Regions from separate parts of the Streptomyces sp. NPDC102467 genome, predicted to be linked through region 3. Evidence: riboswitches for the same ligand, from Rfam matches in the RefSeq annotation. Region 3 holds a riboswitch; each other region holds the start of a gene.
The links. A riboswitch is a leader RNA that binds a small molecule or an ion and turns the genes downstream of it on or off. The one in region 3 is predicted to bind cobalamin.

Region 1 (5,353 bases), on a different contig from region 3:
ACTCACCAGCGCCGCCGTCAGCAGGGCCGTCACACAGAGCAGGACGAGCCGGGTGCGGGCCACATGCACGCCGAGCGCGGCCGCCGCCTCCTGGCCGAAGGCGAACGCGTCCAGGGTCCGGCCGTACCCGAGGCACACCGCGAGCGCCACCACGAGCACCGCGAGACACAGCCACACCTCGCTCCAGCCGACCCCGCCGAGCGAGCCGAGCAGCCAGAACAGGACGCCGCGCGTCGTCTCCGCGTCGGCCGCGGTCAGCACCACGAACGACGTCAGCGACGAGAACAGCTGCATCGCGGCGACCCCGCAGAGCACCACGCGGTCCGTGGTGCCGCCCAGCGTGTGGCTGAGCAGCAGCACGAGCGCGAACGAGCAGAGGGCGCCGAGGAACGCCCCGCCCGACACCGAGAGGGCGCCGCCGCCGAGGCCGAGGACCACCACGAGGACGGCCCCGGTCGACGCCCCCGAGGAGACGCCGAGCACGAACGGATCCGCGAGGGGATTGCGCAGCAGCGCCTGCAGCACCGTGCCGCACACCGCGAGCCCCGCCCCGCAGACCGCGGCGAGCAGGGTGCGGGGCAGTCGCAGGTTCCAGACGATGCCGTCCCGGATCGGAGACAGGTCCGACGAGCCCCAGCCGAGCCGGGCGCCGACCGCCGTCCACACGTCGCCGACGCCGATGTGAGCGGGACCGATGGTGATGGCCACGGCGACCGACACACACAGCGCGGCGACGGCCATGGCCCAGTGGACGGCGGGGCGGACAGCGCTCACTTGGCCAGGCCGAACGAGCGCAGCGCGGTGGCCACCTTCTCCACGCCGTCCACGGTGCGGATCGTCGGGTTCAGATCCTGGCCGTTCAGCAGCACGTACCGCTTTTCGCGGACGGCGGTCATCTTCTTGGTGACCGGGTCGGACTCCAGGAACTTGATCTTCTGCGCGGCGGACTCCGCGGACTGCGAGCGGCGGGTCAGATCGCCGATGACGAGGACGTCGGGATCGCGGTCCGCGACGGTCTCCCAGTTGATCTGCGGCCACTCCTCGTGCGTGTCGTCGAAGACGTTGCGCAGGCCGAGTTCCTTGGTGACGATGCCGGGCGCGCCGCAACAGCCCGCCATGTAGGGCGAGTCGGAGTTCGCGAACCAGTACAGGACGCTCACGTTCTGGGCATCGACCTTCGAAGTGGCCGTACTGACACGGGACTTCAGATCGGCGATGAGCTTCTGGCCGCGCTCCCGCACATCGAAGATCCGGGCCAGATCGCGTATCTCGCCGTAGACCGTGTCCATGGTCAGCGCGCTGGTGCGCACACCGTCCCCGTCGCCGCTGTTGTCCTTGCCCGCGCAGTCGGTGGGGGAGAGGTAGGTGGGCACGCCGAGCTTCTCGAACTGCTCGCGCGGCGCCACCCCGCCCTTGCCGAGGGTGTACGTGAACGAGGCGGCGGCGAAGTCCGGTTCGGTGTCCAGGACCTTCTCGAACGACGGGTAGCGGTCGGCGAGCCGCGGCACCTTCGCGTTCGCCTTCTCCAGCCCCTTCAGGACGGGATCCGTCCACGTCGCGGTCCCCACCATCCGGTCGGCGAGGCCGAGCGAGAGCATGATCTCCGCCGATCCCTGGTCCAGGGCGACAGCACGGCGCGGGGCGTGTGCGACCCGCACCTTCGCGCCGCAGTTGTCGAGGGTGACAGCGGAATCGGAGCCGCCCGTGCGGTCCTCCGCGTCGGCGGATTCCGCGCCGCCGCAGGCCGTGAGCAACAGTGCGCTCGCCAACAGCGGTGCGCAACGGCGGACTTGACGTGCGAAAGGCACGGAACTTCCTCTGCGTCCAGGGCCCATACGCGGAGCCGGCCTACGGTTCACCCCCGGCCGCGTGTCGGCCGCGGAGGCTGCCAGCAGGTCTTCGGACTCGGGATCGTCCAGGCGGAGCGCCTTCCCGCACCGATGGACCGGCCCAGTGGCAGTGGCTCCGCCCGTCACCCTCACCGCTGCGCGTCAGCTCCGGATTTCCACCGGATTCCCTGACCCGTGCACGTAGAAGAACGTACAGAGGTTTGACTGGCTTTCGGACGGTATCACGGGCCTGACCTGCACACCCGGGCCCTTCTCGATGAGCAGGTCTCGGGCTGGATCTCCTCGACCGTCTCGCCGTTCGCGCGACGGCGGAGCAGGGTGTGCGGCATGTCGTCGGTGAAGACCGGCGGTCGGCCGTCTCTTGCCGGTTCGGCAAGAAGAGGGGCATCGCTGACAAGGGCGCGACGCCCCATGCGGTGTCCGGTTGGCCTCAGGCCGGCGTGCCCCCGTGGACGCGCTGGTGGTGGCGCCACGGTTCGTGGCGCGCGGCGAGATCCTGTCCGGCCTGGGAGCCGACCCGGTGGAGCACCCCATGGGTGTGGGCACCTATGTCCCTTGCGAGCCGGGCGGTGCGACCGAGGCTCCCGGGGTGTATGTGGCGGGCGACGTCACCGATCTGATGGGCGGTCTGCCCGCGGTGCCTCCGTTCGGTGTGGCGACGGCCGCTGCGATCGACGCCGACCTGGTGAACGCCGACGAGGCAGTGGCCCGCCGCCGGTCCGCCCAGGTCTTCGGCGCGGCCGGTGAGGCGCTCGTGTGCGAGCGGGTCCTGGGCGATCGTCGGCACGGCCTGGACGCGGTGCTGCCCCCCGAATCCGGCCGGCGACGGGGGCATGGCGCCCGGGGGCGTCAGGAAGTGGGGCGGGCGCGCAGATGGGCGCGTTCGCCCTGCTTGCCGAAGATGACCAGCAACTCCACCGGCTGGTCGTTGTCGGAGCCCAGACAGTGCGGCACGTGGGTGTCGAATTCCGCGACTTCCCCCGGCGCCATGACCAGGACGCGGTCGCCGAGGTGAAGGCGGAACCTGCCGTTGAGGACGTAGATCCATTCATAGCCCTCGTGCGTCCGGAGCTCGGGCTCGCCGACGCTGGGGCTGATGACGAGCTTGTGCGCGTGCATGCCGCCCGGCCTGCGGGTCAGCGGCACGTACGTCATGCCGTCGCGCGTGACGGGGCGCAGGTGAAGGCGCGGATCGCCCGTCGCCGGTGCGCCGACGAGCTCGTCGAGCGGGACGTTGTAGGCCTGGGCCAGGGGCAGCAGGAGTTCCAGGTTGGGCTTGCGGCCTCCGCCCTCCAGGCGGGAGAGCGTGCTCTCCGAGATCCCGGTGAGTTCGGCCAGCGCGGCCAGCGTGATGGCGTGCCGGTGGCGCAGATCCCGCAGTCGGGGTCCGACACCGGCCAGCACGTTCTCGAATGCGTCCATGCACCGCATCTTGCTGAAACGGCATGACGGATTGCAACCTTTTGGGGCCTGGGCGCACTCTCCTGGCGACGTGAGCCACGCACCTTGTAGCTCACCGAGGCAATCCCGCCCCTCATCGCTCAGGAGAGCTGCCGATGTCTACTCCCGCTCGCACCGCCGGGAAGGTCCCGGATGCGGATGCGCCGGATCCGCGCCGGTGGATGGCGCTGATCGTCGCGTCGGTCGCCACCCTCATGGTCGTGCTCGATGTATCCATCGTGAACATCGCGCTGCCGCAGGCGCAGAGCGACCTCACGATGGGCGACGCGAACCGCCAGTGGATGATCACCGCCTACGCACTCGCCTTCGGAGGACTGCTGCTCCTCGGCGGGCGCGTCGCCGACTTCGCCGGACGCAAGCGCATCCTCACCATCGGGCTGCTGGGCTTCGCAGCGGCCTCCATGCTCGGCGGCCTGGCACCCGACCCGGGCACCCTGTTCACCGCACGCGCCCTGCAAGGCGCCTTCGCCGCCCTCCTGGCACCCGCGGCGCTCTCCCTCATCACCGTCGCCTTCACCGACCCCAAAGAACGCGCCAAGGCATTCGGGATCTTCGGCGCGTTCCAGGGCGGCGGAGGAGCCGTCGGGCTTCTCCTGGGCGGCGTCCTCACCGAGTACGCGGGCTGGCGCTGGTGCATGTACATCAACGTCCCCATCGCCCTGACCGTCGCTGTCGCCGCCCGCCGCTTCGTCAGGGAGAGCCGCGCCGTGGGCGACCGGCACTATGACCTTCCCGGCGCTTTGCTGGTGACCGGCGGGCTGGTCGCCCTCGTCTACGGCTTCACCCAGGCCGCCGACGGCGGAGGCTGGACAGCTCCCGCCACCGTGATCCTCCTGGCGGCCGCCGTCCTGCTGCTGACCGCGTTCGTGCTCGTGGAACGCCGCACCACCCACCCCCTGCTGCCGCTGCGGGTAGTCATGGAGCGCAACCGTGCCGGAGTGTTCCTGGCCAACCTCCTCATCGGCGCCGGCATGTTCGGCATGAACCTCTTCATGACGTACTTCCTCCAGGTCAACCTCCACTACACCCCGCTGCAGGCCGGCATCGCCTTCCTGCCGTTCAGTGCCGGGATCATCGCGACCACCACACTCGGTGCGCCTCTCGTCACCCGCTTCGGCCCCAAGCTCCCGATGGTCGCCGGCACCGCCCTGGCCACCGCGGGACTGCTGTGGCTCACCCGCCTGGACAGCGCCTCCGGCTACACCGGAGAGGTCCTGCCGACCCAGCTCCTCGTGAGTGTGGGCGTGGGCCTGTTCTTCCTCGCGGGCCCCAACGTCGCGCTGTCCGGCGTCGATCCGCGCGACGCCGGAGTGGCCAGCGCCGCCCTCACCACCAGCCAGCAGATCGGCGCGGCCCTCGGCCCTGCCCTCCTCAACACCCTCTATCTCGCCGCTGTCACCGGCTACCTCGACCCCCGCACCCCGGCCGGCGGCGAAGCATCCCGTGTCCTGCGGCTGCAGGGCTTCGTGCACGGCTACCGCATCGCGTTCATCGTCGCCGGCGCCCTCCTGGCCGCAGCCGTCCTCGCCCTGACCGCCCTGGTGAAAACGCCCAGGACCCCCGCGGACACACAGCCCGCCGCCCCCGTCCCCACCCACTGAGAGGACGACCCCAGCCGGTCGTATGGCCGGGGGCTCACGCGGTCGGCGACGCCGCCCTCGCCCCCGGACCCGATCGGTTCACTGCCACCCAGCTGGCATCCCATCTGAAAACTCACCGCACCGCACCCCGGCTGACCCTCGTCACGAGGTACGCAGCCGCATTCATTCAAGGAGCCCCCATGGCAGACCTCTTCGAGCCGGTGACCGTCGGCAAGTGGACACTGAGCAACCGCATCGTCATGGCACCCATGACCCGCAACCGCGCCACCCCCGACGGCGTACCGACCGACCTCATGGCCACCTACTACGGTCAGCGAGCCACCGCCGGGCTGATCATCACCGAAGGCGTGCAGCCCAGCACCGTGGGCCAGGGATACATGAACTCACCCGGCCTGCACACCCCCGCCCAGACCGCCGCCTGGCGCACCGTCGCCGACGCCG
Region 2 (5,353 bases), on a different contig from region 3:
AGTACGCGGCCGCCCGCTCGGCCCCCCGCCTCGCCCGGCTCATCGGCTACGGGGCGAGCACCGACGCCCACCACCTGGTGGCCCCGCACCCCGAGGGGCGCCACGCGGAGCGGGCCCTGCGCGCGGCGCTCGCCGAGGCGGGGGTCTCCCCGGGCGACGTCGACCACGTCAACGCGCACGGCACGTCCACCCCGCGTGGCGACGCGATGGAGGCGGCGGTCCTGGCCCGCGTCTTCCCGCACCGGCCGCCGGTCACCTCCGCCAAGGGCGCGCTGGGCCACACGCTCGGCGCGGCCGGCACGATCGAGGCCGCGCTGACGATCCTGGCGCTCCGCGCGGACCTGGTCCCGCCCACGGCCGGGCTGACCGACCCCGACCCGGCCCTCGACATCGACGCGGTCTCCGGCACCGCCCGGCCCGTCCCCTCGACCGTGGCCGTCAGCAACTCCTTCGGCTTCGGCGGCCACAACGCGGTGGTGGTCCTGGCCCGCGACTGAGCCCCGGGATCGGAGGCTCGTCGAGCTGCCCCCGGCTGTCAGTGACCTGAAAAACAGCAGTCACCACACATGCCACCGGTCGGCGCGCGGTAGAGGAGGCAGCAGCTGCGCCGCCGGAACGTCAGATCCGGGCCCGAGATGGTGCCCGTCCCCGCGAGGCGTCCCGTACCGAGCAGATCGCGGGTGAGGGGGACCAGTACCGGGCGCACCTCGGGGCGGGCCCTCAGCAGCACGGCCGCGGACCCGACGAGCGCGGACGCGACGTTCCCGTCCAGGAGGCGCGGCGCGACTTTCACGCTCAGCGTCCTCTCCAGCACCGCGAGGGGCGCCGCCAGTTGTTCGTACACCGCGTCGGCCAGGCGCGGCGGCGGGTCGACCGGGCGCCCTTCGAGAGGTTCCCGCAGCCGTACCGCCGAGCTGTCGTCGAGCCACTCCAGGCCGCTCAGGTCGGGCACGATCCCATGCAGCACCGCGCATGCCAGCAGCGGTGACCACAGACGGGCCGAGAGCCCCAGGTGTGCGATGGACGTGCCGACGCGCGCCTCGCCCGTCGCGAAACGGCGGTTCACCTCGCGGGCCCGCTCGGCGAAGCCGTCCGCGAACGCCGCGGCCGTCCCCTTCCCGGCCATGCCGACCACGGTGGGCAGGACGAAGAACCCGCCGAGACCGGCCACGTCCCGGAGCGCGTCACGCACCGCCGCAGGAGTCGGCCTCACTCGGTTCTCCCTCGCGGAAAACCCCTCACGAGGCCGTGACACGCCGGGGAGAAGTGATGACGTACAGGTCGAGGATCGCGGGCATCGGCGCCACTCCGGGGCCGCCCGCCCGCACCCAGGTGACGATGTCCTCGGTCGCGTCGGGGTCGTTGACGAGGCCGAGCCACACGGGCCGTGCTCCGCCGGCGCGTCCCGCGGCCGACGGCTGCACCACAACGACGTTCGCCTGCTCGCACACGTCCAGGCACTCGGTGACCCGTACGGGGACCGCGGACCGCAACCGCGCCGTCTGCGCCGCGTGGTCGCCCGGCACCTTCACCGTGCCGCAGCAGCAGTCCCGGCACACCACCACCCGGCTCGGGGTCCCTGCCACCGCGTCCTCCCCCGGCGCAGCACCCGTCGGCATTCCTGCCATGCCCCACTCCCTCTCACCGGGGAGATCCGCCCCGGTACGCGTTGAGGAGGCGACAGCGTGAGTCTCCTGGCTCTCGGTTCACCGCCGGCCCCGGCCGATCCGCCCGCGGTCGCGGACAGTGGCCTGTCGGGATCGACGCACCGATCACAGTGGCGGGACCGCGCCGGAATCACACCGGCTTCCTCTGTCCGCCATCGCCCAAATCGTCGGCCATCCTCTCACGCGCTTCCGATCGAGCACGGCCCGCCGGGACATCGCGGCCGCAGCCTGGCGTGCGCGTCTTCGCTGTCAGGCGGGGCCGGCCGTTCTCGACGCAGGCGGGCACGGGCCCGTGCCAACGCGCCCACCGGCTTACCTCACCGATCAGGCCCCGCCGGGTGCTCCGCACGCGGCCTGCGCAGATACTGACGTGGGACGCATCAGTTGCCCACGTCACATGGAGGTACCCGTGAAAATGTTGATCAATGTGGCCGAGACCGTCGTCGCCGACGCCCTGCGCGGGATGGCCGCCGCCCACCCCGAGTTGACCGTCGACGTCGACAACCGGGTGATCCTGCGCCGGGACGCGCCGGTTGCCGGGAAGGTGGCGCTGGTGTCGGGCGGCGGCTCCGGGCACGAGCCGCTGCACGGGGGTTTCGTGGGGCCGGGGATGCTGTCCGCGGCCTGTCCCGGTGAGGTGTTCACCTCGCCGGTGCCCGATCAGATGGTGCGGGCCGCCGCCGCGGTGGACAGCGGGGCGGGCGTGTTGTTCATCGTGAAGAACTACACCGGTGACGTGCTCAACTTCGACATGGCCGCCGAACTCGCCGAGGACGAGGGCATCCAGGTCGCCAAGGTACTGGTGAACGACGATGTCGCGGTGGTCGACAGCCTGTACACGGCCGGACGGCGCGGGACCGGCGCGACGCTCTTCGTGGAGAAGATCGCGGGGGCCGCGGCCGAGGAGGGGCAGCCGCTGGAGCGGGTCGAAGCGCTCGCCCGGCAGGTCAATGAGAGCGCGCGCAGTTTCGGGGTGGCGCTGAGCGCGTGCAGCACGCCCGCGAAGGGGTCGCCGACCTTCGATCTGCCCCCTGGTGAGCTGGAGTTGGGCATCGGCATCCACGGCGAGCCGGGCCGCGAGCGGCGTCCGATGATGACATCGAGGGAGATCGCCGATTTCGCCGTCGACGCCGTCCTGGAAGACCTGAACCCGACAAGTCCCGTACTCGCCCTGGTCAATGGGATGGGAGCGACCCCCCTGCTGGAGCTGTACGGGTTCAACGCCGAGGTGCAGCGGGTGCTCGGTGAGCGCGGGGTGCCCGTCGCCCGCACCCTCGTCGGCAACTACGTGACGTCCCTCGACATGGCCGGTGCGTCTGTCACGCTGTGCCAGGTGGACGAGGAGCTGCTGCGCCTGTGGGACGCGCCGGTCAGTACGGCCGGTCTCCGCTGGGGCATGTGACGGACGGCGCCCCCGTGCCCCTCGTCAACGTATCTACCACGCAAGGAGATCATGTGCTCGACGCCGACTTCTTCCGACGCTGGATGGCGGCGACCGCGGCTGCGGTGGACCGCGAGGCCGCCCGGCTCACCGAACTCGACTCGCCGATCGGCGACGCCGACCACGGCAGCAATCTGCAGCGCGGTTTCACCGCGGTGCGGGCCACCCTCGACAAGGACGCGCCCGAGACACCGGGGACCGTACTCACGCTCGCCGGACGGCAGTTGATCTCGACGGTGGGCGGCGCGTCGGGGCCGTTGTACGGGACGTTGCTGCGGCGCACCGGCAAAGCGCTGGGCGATGCCGCGCAGGTGAGCGAAGCGGAGCTGGCGCAGGCGCTGCGCGTCGGGGTGGACGCCGTGGCCACGCTCGGCGGGGCCGCGCCCGGTGACAAGACGATGCTGGACGCGCTGATCCCGGCGGTGGACGCGCTGGACGGCGGGGACTTCGCCGCGGCGCGGTCCGCGGCGGAGCACGGCGCGGAGGCGACGACCCCGCTCCAGGCCCGCAAGGGCCGGGCCAGTTATCTGGGTGAGCGCAGCATCGGGCACCAGGATCCCGGCGCCACGTCGTCGGCGCTGCTGATCGGCGCGCTGGCCGAGGCCGCGGAGGGCACCTCGTGACCGCCCCCGACAAGGCGGTCGGCGTCGTGCTCGTGTCGCACAGCCGGGACGTCGCCGAATCCGTGGCGCGACTCGCCGCCGGGCTCGCCGGAGGCGGAGCCACCGCTCCCGTGGCCGCGGCGGGCGGCACGGAGGACGGCGGCTTCGGTACGAGTGCGGAGCGGATCTCGGCGGCTGCCGCGGAGGTCGATCGCGGCTCGGGCGTCGCGGTCCTGGTCGACCTCGGCAGTGCGGTCCTGACCGTGAAGGCGCTGCTCGCCGAGGGCGACGAACTCCCCGACGGCACACGCCTGGTGGACGCCCCGTTCCTGGAGGGCGCGGTCGCCGCCGTGGTCTCCGCCTCGGCGGGGGCGGACCTGGACGCGGTCGTGGCAGCGGCGTCGGAGGCGTACACGTACCACAAGGAGTGAGAGCCGGCCCCTGAGAGCCTGTCTTTGAACGGCTCGGCGGTCAGTCGGCGCGGCGGAGGAGTTTGCGCGCCGCCGTCCGACCGGCCTCGGCGGCCGCCCGGTGGCTCTCGATGGGGCGGGCGGTCGCGCCGGGGAAGAGGATGTACGTCACCTCACCGGCGGCGCCGCCGCGCACCGGGTCCGGATCGATGCCGAGGCCGCGCGCGGCGGCGTACGACGCCTCGCCGATCAGGCCGCTCGGCCCGCTGTCACCCACGACGGCGTACAGGACCTTGTTCCGGTGGACGAGCGCCGCGACGGTGCCGCCGCGGATGCCGGAGCGGGCCGGGCTCCAGATGCGGCTCGCGCCGGGCACGACGACGTACGGCAGCCGTTCCGCGCTCAACTGCCGCCCGTCGGACTGCTGGTGGGCCGTCGCGTGCTGGTAGACCGGGTCGGTGCGGCGGTTGCAGTGCCGCCCCGCGCGGCCGTCGCAGTCGACGTCGAGGTCGGCCTTCCAGTGCACGGCACCGTGCTGGGCGCAGACCGGGATGGACGCGGGGGCGCCCTCGTCGGTGCGGTAGCGGCCGTGGGAGATCTGGCGGCAGCCGCGTACCGCGGCGAGCAGTTCAGCGGCTCGGACCTCTCTTTTCCGCTGGGAGTGCCTGGAGGGCCTGGAGAGTCGCGAGAGCCTGGAGGGCACGGAGGTCTCGGCGGACACGGAGGCCACCGTGGTCGTGGCCTGCGCCTGGATGTCACTCGGTCGGGCGTCCGCCGCGGGCAGCGCGGCGGGGGCGAGGAGGGCCGCGCCACAGGCGGTGGCGAGCGTCAGGATGCGGGAGTGCACAGCGAGATGCCTTTGCTCGAGGACGGGGGCGGCCGGGGCGGCGGCCGTCGGGACGGCGGACGGACATAAGCGCCCCATCTGTGCCCCTTGTGCGGCGATCTCTACCAGTGGAGGCGGGCAGGCCCGCCCGCCCTCTTGATGAGGACCCGTCATTCGTGCCATACAGGTCTGTACCAATTCGGGTCCATCTGGTTCGAGCGGAAGGCACGCCCGTGAGACGCGTCCCCCTACGCACTCTGCTCCCCCGCGCGGCCTGCGCCGTCGCGCTGCTGACGGCCCTGACCGGCTGCGGCCCCTTCTCGGACGGCGACGATTCGGACAGCGGACCGGCCCTGTCCGAACCGGTCGGTGTCACCGCGCAAGCGGGCAGCGCCACGTCCGTGCAC
Region 3 (5,353 bases):
TCGTCCAGGAGCTGTTCGAGGCGGGCGATGTCGCCGTAGCTCTCGGCGCGCGCCATCGGCGGCACCAGGTGGTCGATGAGCGTGGCGTGCACGCGGCGCTTGGCCTGCGTGCCCTCGCCCGGGTCGTTGACGAGGAAGGGGTAGACGAGCGGCAGGTCCCCGAGTGCGGCGTCCGGCGCGCAGGCGGCGGAGAGGCCCGCGTTCTTGCCGGGCAGCCATTCCAGGTTGCCGTGCTTGCCGAGGTGGATCATCGCGTCCGCGCCGAAACCGGCGTCGTCCGCCGACGCCGCGATCCAGCGGTACGCCGCCAAGTAGTGGTGCGAGGGCGGCAGATCGGGGTCGTGGTAGATCGCGATCGGGTTCTCGCCGAAGCCGCGCGGCGGCTGGATGAGGATCAGCAGGTTGCCGCGGCGCAGGGCGGCGAGCACGATGTCGCCCTCGGGGTTGCGGGAGCGGTCGAGGAACATCTCGCCGGGCGGCGGGCCCCAGTGCCGCTCGACACTCGTCCGCAGTTCCTCGGGCAGCGTCACGTACCAACGCTTGTAGTCGGCGGCCGGGATGCGCACGGGGTTGCGCGCGAGCTGCTCCTCGGTCAGCCACTCCTGGTCGTGGCCGCCCGCGTCGATGAGCGCGCGGATCAGCTCGTCGCCGTCACCGGAGGCGAGACCAGGGATGTCGGCCGGGTCCCCGAAGTCGTACCCCTCGGCGATGAGCCGCTTGAGCAGGACGATCGCGGAGGCGGGGGTGTCCAGGCCGACCGCGTTGCCGATACGGGAGTGCTTGGTGGGGTACGCGGACAGCACGAGCGCCAGCTTCTTGTCCGCGGCGGGGATGTGCCTCAGGCGGGCGTGGCGCACGGCGATCCCGGCGACGCGGGCGGCGCGCTCGGCATCGGCGACGTACGCGGGGAGCCCGTCCTCGTCGATCTCCTTGAAGGAGAACGGGACGGTGATGAGACGCCCGTCGAACTCCGGCACGGCGATCTGGCTCGCGGCGTCGAGCGGCGAGACGCCCTCGTCGTTCTCCGCCCAGTCCGCGCGGGACGAGGTCAGGCACAGGGCCTGGAGGATCGGGACGTCGAGGTGGGTGAGGGCGCCCGCGTCCCACGACTCGTCGTCGCCGCCGGCGCTCGCCTCGGCTGGACGTGTGCCGCCGGCCGCGAGGACCGTCGTCACGATCGCGCCGACGGGGCGCAGGGCTTCGATCAACTCCGGTTCGGGGGCACGGAGCGAGGCCACGTAGAGGGGGAGAGGGCGGGCTCCTGCGCGCTCGATCTCGTCGCACAGGGTGTGTACGAAGGCCGTGTTGCCGCTCATGTGGTGGGCGCGGTAGTAGAGCACGGCGACCGTCGGGCCGTCGGCCCGCGAAGGAGTGCGGTCCAGCGGGCCCCAGGTCGGCGCGGGGGCCGGGGCCTCGAAGCCGTGGCCGGTCAGCAGCACCGTGTCGGAGAGGAAGTTCGCGAGCTGGGCGAGGTTGGCCGGGCCGCCGTGCGCCAGGTACTTGTGGGCCTCGGCCGCGATACCGACCGGGACGGTGGAGGCCGCCATCAGCTGGGCGTCCGGCGCCTGTTCACCGCTGAGCACCACCAGCGGGACCCCGGCGGCGGTCAGCCGGTCGATGCCGTCCTGCCAGGCGCGGACCCCGCCGAGGAGCCGTACGACGACGAGGGCGACGCCGTCGAGGAGCGCGGGAAGCTCGGTCTCGACGTCGAGGCGGGAGGGGTTCGCGAAACGGTACGTGACCGGGGCGTCGGCGGCACTCGCGGCGGATGCGGCACTCGTGGCAGAAGCGGCGCTCGTGGCGGAAGCGGCGTTGGCGGCGTTCGCCGCGCGGGCGCTGAGCAGGTCGGTGTCGGACGTCGACAGGAGCAGGAGCTGCGAGGGCTGGGGCTGCGGCTGCGCGGGGTGCGAGGGCTGCTGGGGCATGCGTCGTCTGGCCTTCCTCGGGGTGTCCGCGCCCCGGGTGGGTTCTGACGGCGGGAGTTCCTGGCTCACCCTCTTCTCTATGAGAGGGCTCACAGTGGCGGGACCGCGCCGGAATCGCACCGGCTTCCTCCCCTGTCGCCGTCGCTGGCGAAGGTGGCGGGCCGGACGGGACCGCCGCGGTTCATCGTACGGGGCGGGGGCGTGACCTGGGGCGGGATGCCCGTCACAGCCGATGGGTATGCTCCGTCGCATGCCCGCCTCCCCCCTACCCAACGATCCCGGTACGCCCGGAACGTCCCCGGGTGACGCCTGCCCCGGTGCGCTGCGGCTGCACGCGGCGGACGACGGGTTCCTGGCGCGGGTCCGGATCCCCGGCGGGGTCCTCGACGTGGCGCAGGCGCGGGCCCTGGCCGGTGCGGCCGGGCGGCTCGGGGACGGGACGCTGCATCTCACCTCGCGGGGCAACGTGCAGTTGCGCGGGTTGCGGGAGGGGTGCGGCGGGGAGTTGGCGGAGGTGCTCGGCCGGGTCGGGCTGCTGCCGTCCGCCGCGCATGAACGGGTCCGGAACGTGGTGGCTTCGCCGATGTCGGGGCTCGACGGTCTCGGGGTCGTCGATGTGCGCGGGTGGTTGACCGGGTTGGATGCGGCGCTCTGTGCGAGTTCTGTCACTCCGGAGTTGTCCGGGCGGTTTCTTTTCGCGCTCGATGACGGGCGGGGGGATGTGGCGGGGCTGGCGCCTGACATTCTGCTGCGGGGGCTCGCCGGGGGCGGGGCGGCGCTTTCTGTCGGGGCCGCGGAATTCGTTGTCCGGTACGAGGACGCGGCGCGGGCCGCGGTCGTCGCGGCCGAGGTTTTCGTCGCCGCCGCGCGTGATGTCTCGGGCCGACGGGTGTGGCGGGTCCGCGAACTGGGCTTGCCTGTGGCCGAGTTGGCCTCGCTGGTTGCCGATGCGCTCTCTGCGACCGGGATCGAGTGCAGCCCCGTCGGGGGCGCGCCTGCGATGGGCAGCGAGCCCAGCCCCTTCAGGGGCGCGGGGAACTGCGCGACCAGCGACGACGCTCCCGCACGTGTCCATCGATCCGCCATCGGCGACGGCGCACAAGCCACGGGGCTCCGCCCCGGACCCCGCTCCTCAAACGCCGGAGAGGCTGATTTTTCCGGGCCGTCCGCTGAAATGCCGGGGGCATGCATAACCGCCCGCCTCGGGGCGATCACCGGTGCTCAATGGGCCGCCCTGACCGACCTGATCGCCCACCTCCCGGCCAGGGAACTGCGGCTCACGCCCTGGCGGTCCATCGTGATACCCGGCGCCACACCGGCCCAGGCCGAAGAGCTGACACGCACCGGGCTCGTGACCGACCCTGATTCACCCTGGACCCGCACAGGGGCTTGCATCGGGCGCCCCGGCTGCGCCAAGGCGCACGCCGACGTGCGCGCCGACGCGGGCGCCCGGCATCCGCTCCTGCCCACCTACTGGTCCGGCTGCGAGCGCCGCTGCGGGCACCCCGTCGGGCCGTACGTGGATGTCGTGGCACGCCCCGACGGCACGTATGTCGTCACCAACCCCCCTACCTCGCAACCCACTTGAGAGAGCCGAACCCGTGTATGACTACGAGAAGGACGGCGCGGCCATCTACCGCGAGTCCTTTGCCACCATCCGCACCGAGGCGGCAGCCGGACTCGCGGCGCTGCCCGCCGACGTCGCCCAGGCGGCGGTCCGCATGATCCACGCCTGCGGCCAGGTGGATCTCGTACAGGACATCGGCCACTCGGCCGGGGTCGTGGCGAAGGCCCGCGCCGCTCTGCGCGGGGGTGCGCCGATCCTCTGTGACGCGCGGATGGTCGCCAGCGGCGTCACCCGTAAGCGGCTGCCCGCCGACAACGAGGTGATCTGTACCCTCAATGAGCCCGAAGTGCCCGCGCTGGCAGCCGAGTTGGGGACCACGCGCAGCGCCGCCGCGCTGGAGTTGTGGCGGGAGCGGCTCGACGGCGCCGTCGTCGCCATCGGCAACGCCCCGACCGCTCTCTTCCACCTCCTGGAGATGATCCGGAAGGGCGCGCCCCGGCCGGCGGCGATCCTGGGCATTCCGGTCGGGTTCGTCGGGGCCGCCGAGTCCAAGGACGCCCTGGCCGCGAACGAGCTCGGCCTGGAGTACCTGATCGTCCGCGGGCGCCGTGGCGGCAGCGCCATCACCGCCGCCGCGATCAACGCCATAGCGACCGAGGTGGAGATCCAGGCATGAGCAACACCCCTGGCAATACAGGCAAGTTGTACGGGGTCGGGCTCGGGCCCGGCGACCCGGAGCTGATGACCGTCGCCGCCGTCCGCGCCATCGCCGGGGCGGACGTCATCGCGTACCACTGTGCCCGTCATGGCCGTTCCATCGCCCGCTCGATCGCCGCGGAGCACCTTCACGAGGGGCAGATCGAGGAGCGGCTGATGTATCCGCTCACGGTCGAGACGACGGACCACCCCGGCGGCTACCGCGGGGCGCTCGACGACTTCTACGCCGAGGCCGCCGCCACGCTCGCCGCGCACCTCGACGCGGGCCGTACGGTCGCCGTGCTCGCGGAGGGCGACCCGCTCTTCTACGGCTCCTACCAGCACATGCACAAGCGGCTTGCGGACCGGTACGACACCACGGTCATTCCCGGTGTCACCTCCATCAGCGCGGCGGCCGCCCGGCTCGGCGAGCCGCTGTGCGAGGACAAGGAGACGCTGACGATCATCCCGGGCACGCTGCCCGAGGACGAGCTGACCGCGCGGATCGCCGCCGCGGACTCGGCGGTCGTGATGAAGCTGGGCCGTACGTTCACCACGGTCCGTACGGCGTTGGAGAGTGCGGGCCGTCTCGACGACGCCCGCTATGTCGAACGTGCCTTCATGGCCGGCGAGCGCACCGGCCGGCTCGCCGACATCGACCCCGACTCGGTGCCGTACTTCTCCGTCGCGGTCCTGCCGTCCCGTATCGACGCCGAACCCACAGAGCCCGCAGAGCCCGCTGGACCCGCAGGGGCGTCCGGCCGCGGCGAGGTCGTGGTCGTCGGCACCGGGCCCGCGGGGGCGCAGTGGCTGACTCCGGAGTCGCGCGGCGCCCTCGCGAACGCGGACGATCTCGTCGGCTACACCACGTACATCGACCGGGTGCCGGTCAGGCCCGGACAGCTGCGGCACGGCTCGGACAACAAGGTGGAGTCCGAGCGCGCCGAGTTCGCGCTCGACCTGGCGCGGCGCGGGCGCCGGGTGGCCGTGGTGTCGGGCGGCGACCCAGGCGTCTTCGCGATGGCCACGGCCGTGCTGGAAGTCGCCTCGCAGGGTGCCTACGCGGACGTGCCCGTACGCGTGGTGCCCGGGGTGACCGCCGCCAACGCGGCCGCGGCGAAGGCGGGGGCCCCGCTCGGCCACGACTACGCCACGATCTCCCTGT
Region 4 (5,353 bases), on a different contig from region 3:
GAGACCATCGAGACGTCGCTGGCCACGCCGCGCGAGGCCGGCCTGCTCGGCACCGACGTGGGCCTGCCGATGCTGATGCTCTCCCGCCACTCGATCGACGGCTCGGGCCTGCCGGTGGAGTGGGTGCGCTCGGTGTACCGGGGCGACCGGTACAAGTTCGTGGCGCGACTCAAGCGGCCACTGGACTGACCGGACTGACTGGACTGACTGGACTGGCCGGACTGACCGGACCGGCCGGACTGACCGGTCGTTCGCCGCACGTCGTCCGTTATCCGGACGGGGCTTCCATAGATCAAGACTCTCGCCTAGATTTCCCGCACGTTAAACGTGAGATAAGTGGGACCTGGGCCAGCGAGGGGACGGAGCCGCGAAATGTCCGATGCGCCGAAAAGTGCGCCACAAGGTGCGCAAGAAGTGGGGAGACCGGTGGTGACACCGGTCCGCGTCGTCATCGGACTGTGCCTCGTCGCACCGTTCGTGGCGATGCTCTGGGTCAGCTCCTACGCCAAGGTCGACCCGACCTTCATCGGTATCCCGTTCTTCTACTGGTACCAGATGCTCTGGGTGCTCATCTCGACGGCGCTCACGATGATCGCGTACAAGCTGTGGCAGCGTGACCAGCGAGGTCGCAAGGCATCGGCATCCGCATCGGCCTCCGGGAGCGGGCGATGAACGGCGGCGTCAACGGTGTCGCGCTCACTGTCTTCATCATCTTCTTCCTGGCCGTCACGGTCATGGGCTTCCTCGCCGCGCGCTGGCGCAGGTCGGAGAACGACTCGCTGGACGAATGGGGCCTCGGCGGCCGCTCGTTCGGCACCTGGGTCACCTGGTTCCTGCTCGGCGGCGACCTCTACACGGCATACACCTTCGTGGCCGTCCCCGCGGCGATCTACGCGGCGGGCGCGTCCGGCTTCTTCGCGGTGCCGTACACGATCCTGGTGTACCCGCTGATCTTCACGTTCCTGCCGCGCCTGTGGTCGGTCTCGCACAAGCACGGGTACGTGACGACGTCGGACTTCGTGCGCGGCCGCTTCGGCTCGAAGGGCCTCTCGCTGGCCGTCGCGATCACCGGCATCCTCGCCACGATGCCGTACATCGCGCTCCAACTGGTCGGCATCCAGGCCGTGCTCGACGTGATGGGTGTCGGCGGCGGCGAGGGCACGAACTGGTTCGTCAAGGACCTGCCGCTGCTGATCGCCTTCGGCGTGCTCGCGGCGTACACGTACTCCTCGGGCCTGCGGGCCCCCGCGCTGATCGCGTTCGTCAAGGACGGCCTGATCTACATCGTGATCCTGGTCGCCATCATCTACATCCCGATCAAGCTGGGCGGCTTCGACGACATCTTCGCCGCGGCCGGCAAGAAGTTCGAGCAGCTCAACCCGGCGACAGGGAAACCCGTCGGCGCCCTCGCTCCTGGTGAATCGGGCACGTGGACCTACGCGACACTCGCGCTCGGCTCGGCCCTCGCGCTGTTCATGTACCCGCACTCGATCACGGCGACCCTGTCGTCCAAGAGCCGTAACGTGATCCGCCGCAACACCACGATCCTGCCGCTGTACTCGCTCATGCTGGGCCTGCTCGCGCTGCTCGGGTTCATGGCGATCGCGGCCGGGATCAAGGTGCAGAACGGGCAGTTGGCGATCCCGCAGCTCTTCGAGACCATGTTCCCCGACTGGTTCACGGGTGTCGCCTTCGCCGCCATCGGCATCGGCGCGCTGGTCCCGGCGGCCATCATGTCCATCGCCGCGGCGAACCTGTTCACGCGCAACATCTACAAGGACTTCATCAAGCCCGACGCGACCCCGGCGCAGGAGACCAAGGTCTCCAAGCTCGTGTCGCTGCTCGTGAAGGTCGGCGCGCTCGCCTTCGTCCTGACCATGGACAAGACCGTCGCCATCAACTTCCAGCTGCTCGGCGGGATCTGGATCCTGCAGACCATGCCGGCGCTGGTGGGCGGCCTGTTCACGCGCTGGTTCCACCGGTGGGCGCTGCTCGCCGGATGGGCGGTCGGCATGGTCTACGGCACGCTCGCCGCGTACGGGGTGGCCTCGCCGACGCAGAAGCACTTCGGCGGGTCCTCGGACGAGATCCCCGGCATCGGCCAGATCGGCTACATCGGCCTGACGGCGTTCGTGATGAACGTGATCGTGACCGTCGTCCTGACCTTCGTCCTGAAGGCCGTGAAGGCCCCGGAGGGCGTCGACGAGACGTCGCCCTCGGACTACACCGCAGACGCCGGCGACAAGGGCGTACAGGTGGAGCTGCCCACCGTCGGAGCGGGCGGCCACTAGCACCCGTCACTTCTTCTCGATGGACGGGCCTCTCCCCTCGGGGAGGGGCCCGTCCCTCTATCGTGACCCGGCACCACGTCGCGAACCAGCACCATCCGCACCATCTGCCCCGGAGGAACCGTGCCCGACTCGCCGCAGGCGACCGCCCCCATCGTGCTCGACAGCGACCCCGGCATCGACGACGCCGTCGCACTGCAATACCTGCTCGGCACCGGGCTGTGGGACCTCAAGGCCTACACGACCGTCGGCGGCAACGTGCCCGCCGCGCAGACCTTCCGCAACGGGCGCGCGCTCGCCCGCGCCTTCGGCATCGACGGCGACATCACCGTGCACCGGGGTGCGGGCCGCCCGCTGACCCGCCTGCCGTACTCGGCCGCCGGCGAGTTCCACGGCTCCACGGGACTCGGCGCCGAGCAGCTGCCCGACTCGACCGTGCCCGAGCACACCGAGTCCTCGGCGCAGGCGCTGCTCAGGCTCTCGCGCGAGTACGAGGGCGAGCTGACGGTGTGCGCGACGGGCCCGCTCACCAATGTGGCGCTCGCCCTGAGCGAGGACCCGGACTTCGCGCGGCGCGTGAAGCGGCTCGTCTTCATGGGCGGGGCCGCCGAGATCCCCGGGAACATCACGCCCGTCGCCGAGTTCAACGCGTGGGCGGACCCCGACGCGGCGGACCTGGTCGTCTCCTCCGGCATCCCGTACACGATGGTCGGGCTCGACGCGACGCACGGCTGGCGGTTCGGGCCCGCGGAGCTCGCCACGCTGGAGGCGGCGGGACCCGGCATGGAGCTGACGGCCCGCCTGATGCGCTTCTACCTCGGCGCCTACGAGGAGACCGGGGGCTCCCCGCTGCACGACCCGCTCGCCGTCGGCGTGTGCGCGGACGAGTCGTTCATCACCGCCGCCGAGGGCACCGTCGCGGTGGAGTGCGCGAGCGAACTGACCCGGGGCAAGACGGTGTTCATTCCGTACGACTCCGACTACCCGCGCGAGTACTACACGGAGTCGCCGCTGGTGAACGCCCGCACCAAGCATCGCGGCCGGGTCGCCGTGGGCGTCGGCCCGCGCAACTTCACCGAGGATTTCGTGGCTACGTTGCTGAAGCGGCCCGCGACCGTCTGAGTAACTGTTGAAGCCGGGCCGACACAAGATATGGGCCTGCCACGTCGGCCCGGCACAACATGTATGCTCGCTTTCGCTGCAGCCGCAGGGGAATCCGGTGCAAATCCGGAACTGTCCCGCAACGGTGAACGTAAGCGCGCATAACGGCGCCCGCGTGAGTCCGAGGACCTGCCGCAGCACACCCGAGCCGTCCGGCCCGGGTGTAGACGACGTCCGGGCCTCGCGGAATGGGCCGGTGACGACGGCGCCCCGTGCGCGCCGGAGCCACTCCTTCCCCGCAGGCCCCGTGCCGAGCGAGGGAGAGCCTCCACGTGACCATCGCGCCGCCCGCCGAACCGGTCTCAGCCGCACCGGTCTCAGCCGCACCGCAAGACGCTCCGGGCACCGCGCTGCTGCGCACCCTGACCGAGCTGACTGCCGACCTCCCGGGCGCCGACCCCGGCCGGGTCGCCGCCGCCGCGCTGCGCGGCCGCAGCACCCGCGCCGACGAGGCCGAGCTGCGCGAACTCGCCACCGAGGCCGCGGCCGGGCTGATCTCCGAGGACCCCGTCTACTCCCGGCTCGCCGCCCGTCTCCTCACGCTCTCCATCGCCGCCGAGGCCGCCTCGCAGGGCGTGACCTCCTTCACCGGCTCCGTCGCCGTCGGCCACCGCGAGGGCCTGATCGCCGACCGCACCGCCGAGTTCGTCCGCGTCCACGCCGCGCGGCTCGACGCGCTCATCGACACCGAGGCCGACGACCGCTTCGGCTACTTCGGCCTGCGCACCCTGCACAGCCGCTACCTGCTGCGCCACCCGATCACCCGCCGCGTCATCGAGACCCCGCAGCACTTCATGCTGCGCGTCGCGTCGGGTCTCGCCGAGGACGACAGCGCCCGCGCCCTCGACGAAGTCGCCGCGCTGTACGGCCTGATGAGCCGCCTCGACTACCTGCCCTCCTCCCCCACCCTCTTCAACTCGGGCACCCGGCACCCGCAGATGTCGAGCTGCTATCTGCTCGACTCCCCGCTGGACGAGCTCGACTCGATCTACGACCGCTACCACCAGGTGGCCCGGCTCTCCAAGCACGCCGGCGGCATCGGGCTCTCGTACTCCCGCATCCGCAGCCGGGGTTCGCTGATCCGCGGCACGAACGGGCACTCCAACGGCATCGTGCCGTTCCTGAAGACCCTCGACGCGTCGGTCGCCGCCGTGAACCAGGGCGGCCGCCGCAAGGGCGCGGCCGCCGTCTATCTGGAGACGTGGCACTCCGACATCGAGGAGTTCCTTGAGCTGCGCGACAACACCGGTGAGGACGCGCGCCGCACCCACAACCTGAACCTCGCGCACTGGATCCCCGACGAGTTCATGCGCCGGGTCGCCGACGGTGCCGACTGGTCGCTGTTCTCCCCGGCCGACGTGCCGGAGCTGGTCGACCTGTGGGGCGCCGAGTTCGAGGCCGCGTACAAGAAGGCGGAGGCCGAGGGCAGAGCCCTCAAGACCATCCCCGCCCGGGACCTGTACGGCCGCATGATGCGCACGCTCGCGCAGACCGGCAACGGCTGGATGACGTTCAAGGATGCCGCGAACCGCACCGCCAACCAGACCGCGGAGCCCGGCCACACGGTCCACTCCTCGAACCTGTGCACCGAGATCCTGGAGGTCACGGACGACGGCGAGACGGCCGTCTGCAACCTGGGTTCCGTGAACCTGGGCTCCTTCGTGGACGCCGACGCGCAGGCCATCGACTGGGAGCGGCTCGACGAGACCGTCCGCACCGCCGTCACGTTCCTCGACCGCGTCGTCGACATCAACTTCTACCCGACCGAGCAGGCGGGCCGCTCCAACGCCCGCTGGCGCCCGGTCGGCCTCGGCGCGATGGGTCTGCAGGACGTCTTCTTCAAGCTGCGCCTGCCCTTCGACTCGCCGCGCGCCAAGGCGCTCTCGACGCGGATCCAGGAGCGC

Region 1: it holds a riboswitch for cobalamin, as region 3 does, so the genes downstream of both, ACIREE_RS30055 (ABC transporter substrate-binding protein) here and cobN (cobaltochelatase subunit CobN) in region 3, are expected to answer to the same signal.
Region 2: it holds a riboswitch for cobalamin, as region 3 does, so the genes downstream of both, ACIREE_RS04740 ((2Fe-2S) ferredoxin domain-containing protein) here and cobN (cobaltochelatase subunit CobN) in region 3, are expected to answer to the same signal.
Region 4: it holds a riboswitch for cobalamin, as region 3 does, so the genes downstream of both, ACIREE_RS02160 (ribonucleoside-diphosphate reductase subunit alpha) here and cobN (cobaltochelatase subunit CobN) in region 3, are expected to answer to the same signal.

Annotation. Positions count from the first base shown of each region.
Region 1 covers NZ_JBIWKA010000015.1:195,976-201,328, reverse strand. Annotated here, with positions in the region: gene ACIREE_RS30060 (FecCD family ABC transporter permease) at 1-741, opposite strand, end outside; gene ACIREE_RS30055 (ABC transporter substrate-binding protein) at 771-1,835, opposite strand; cobalamin riboswitch at 1,873-2,063, opposite strand; gene ACIREE_RS30050 (hypothetical protein) at 2,281-2,685, opposite strand; gene ACIREE_RS30045 (helix-turn-helix domain-containing protein) at 2,700-3,272, opposite strand; gene ACIREE_RS30040 (MFS transporter) at 3,407-4,912, shown strand; gene ACIREE_RS30035 (alkene reductase) at 5,092-5,353, shown strand, end outside.
Region 2 covers NZ_JBIWKA010000002.1:339,490-344,842, forward strand. Annotated here, with positions in the region: gene ACIREE_RS04730 (beta-ketoacyl-[acyl-carrier-protein] synthase family protein) at 1-497, shown strand, start outside; gene ACIREE_RS04735 ((2Fe-2S)-binding protein) at 536-1,213, opposite strand; gene ACIREE_RS04740 ((2Fe-2S) ferredoxin domain-containing protein) at 1,239-1,619, opposite strand; cobalamin riboswitch at 1,688-1,814, opposite strand; gene dhaK (dihydroxyacetone kinase subunit DhaK) at 2,077-3,069, shown strand; gene dhaL (dihydroxyacetone kinase subunit DhaL) at 3,123-3,731, shown strand; gene ACIREE_RS04755 (PTS-dependent dihydroxyacetone kinase phosphotransferase subunit DhaM) at 3,728-4,141, shown strand; gene ACIREE_RS04760 (glycoside hydrolase family 75 protein) at 4,182-4,967, opposite strand; gene ACIREE_RS04765 (fibronectin type III domain-containing protein) at 5,180-5,353, shown strand, end outside.
Region 3 covers NZ_JBIWKA010000008.1:421,637-426,989, reverse strand. Annotated here, with positions in the region: gene cobN (cobaltochelatase subunit CobN) at 1-1,925, opposite strand, end outside; cobalamin riboswitch at 1,957-2,116, opposite strand; gene ACIREE_RS19600 (cobalamin biosynthesis protein CobG) at 2,176-3,513, shown strand; gene ACIREE_RS19595 (precorrin-8X methylmutase) at 3,527-4,168, shown strand; gene ACIREE_RS19590 (precorrin-2 C(20)-methyltransferase) at 4,165-5,353, shown strand, end outside.
Region 4 covers NZ_JBIWKA010000001.1:484,060-489,412, reverse strand. Annotated here, with positions in the region: gene ACIREE_RS02180 (GntR family transcriptional regulator) at 1-189, shown strand, start outside; gene ACIREE_RS02175 (DUF3311 domain-containing protein) at 373-672, shown strand; gene mctP (monocarboxylate uptake permease MctP) at 669-2,291, shown strand; gene ACIREE_RS02165 (nucleoside hydrolase) at 2,412-3,410, shown strand; cobalamin riboswitch at 3,467-3,601, shown strand; gene ACIREE_RS02160 (ribonucleoside-diphosphate reductase subunit alpha) at 3,722-5,353, shown strand, end outside.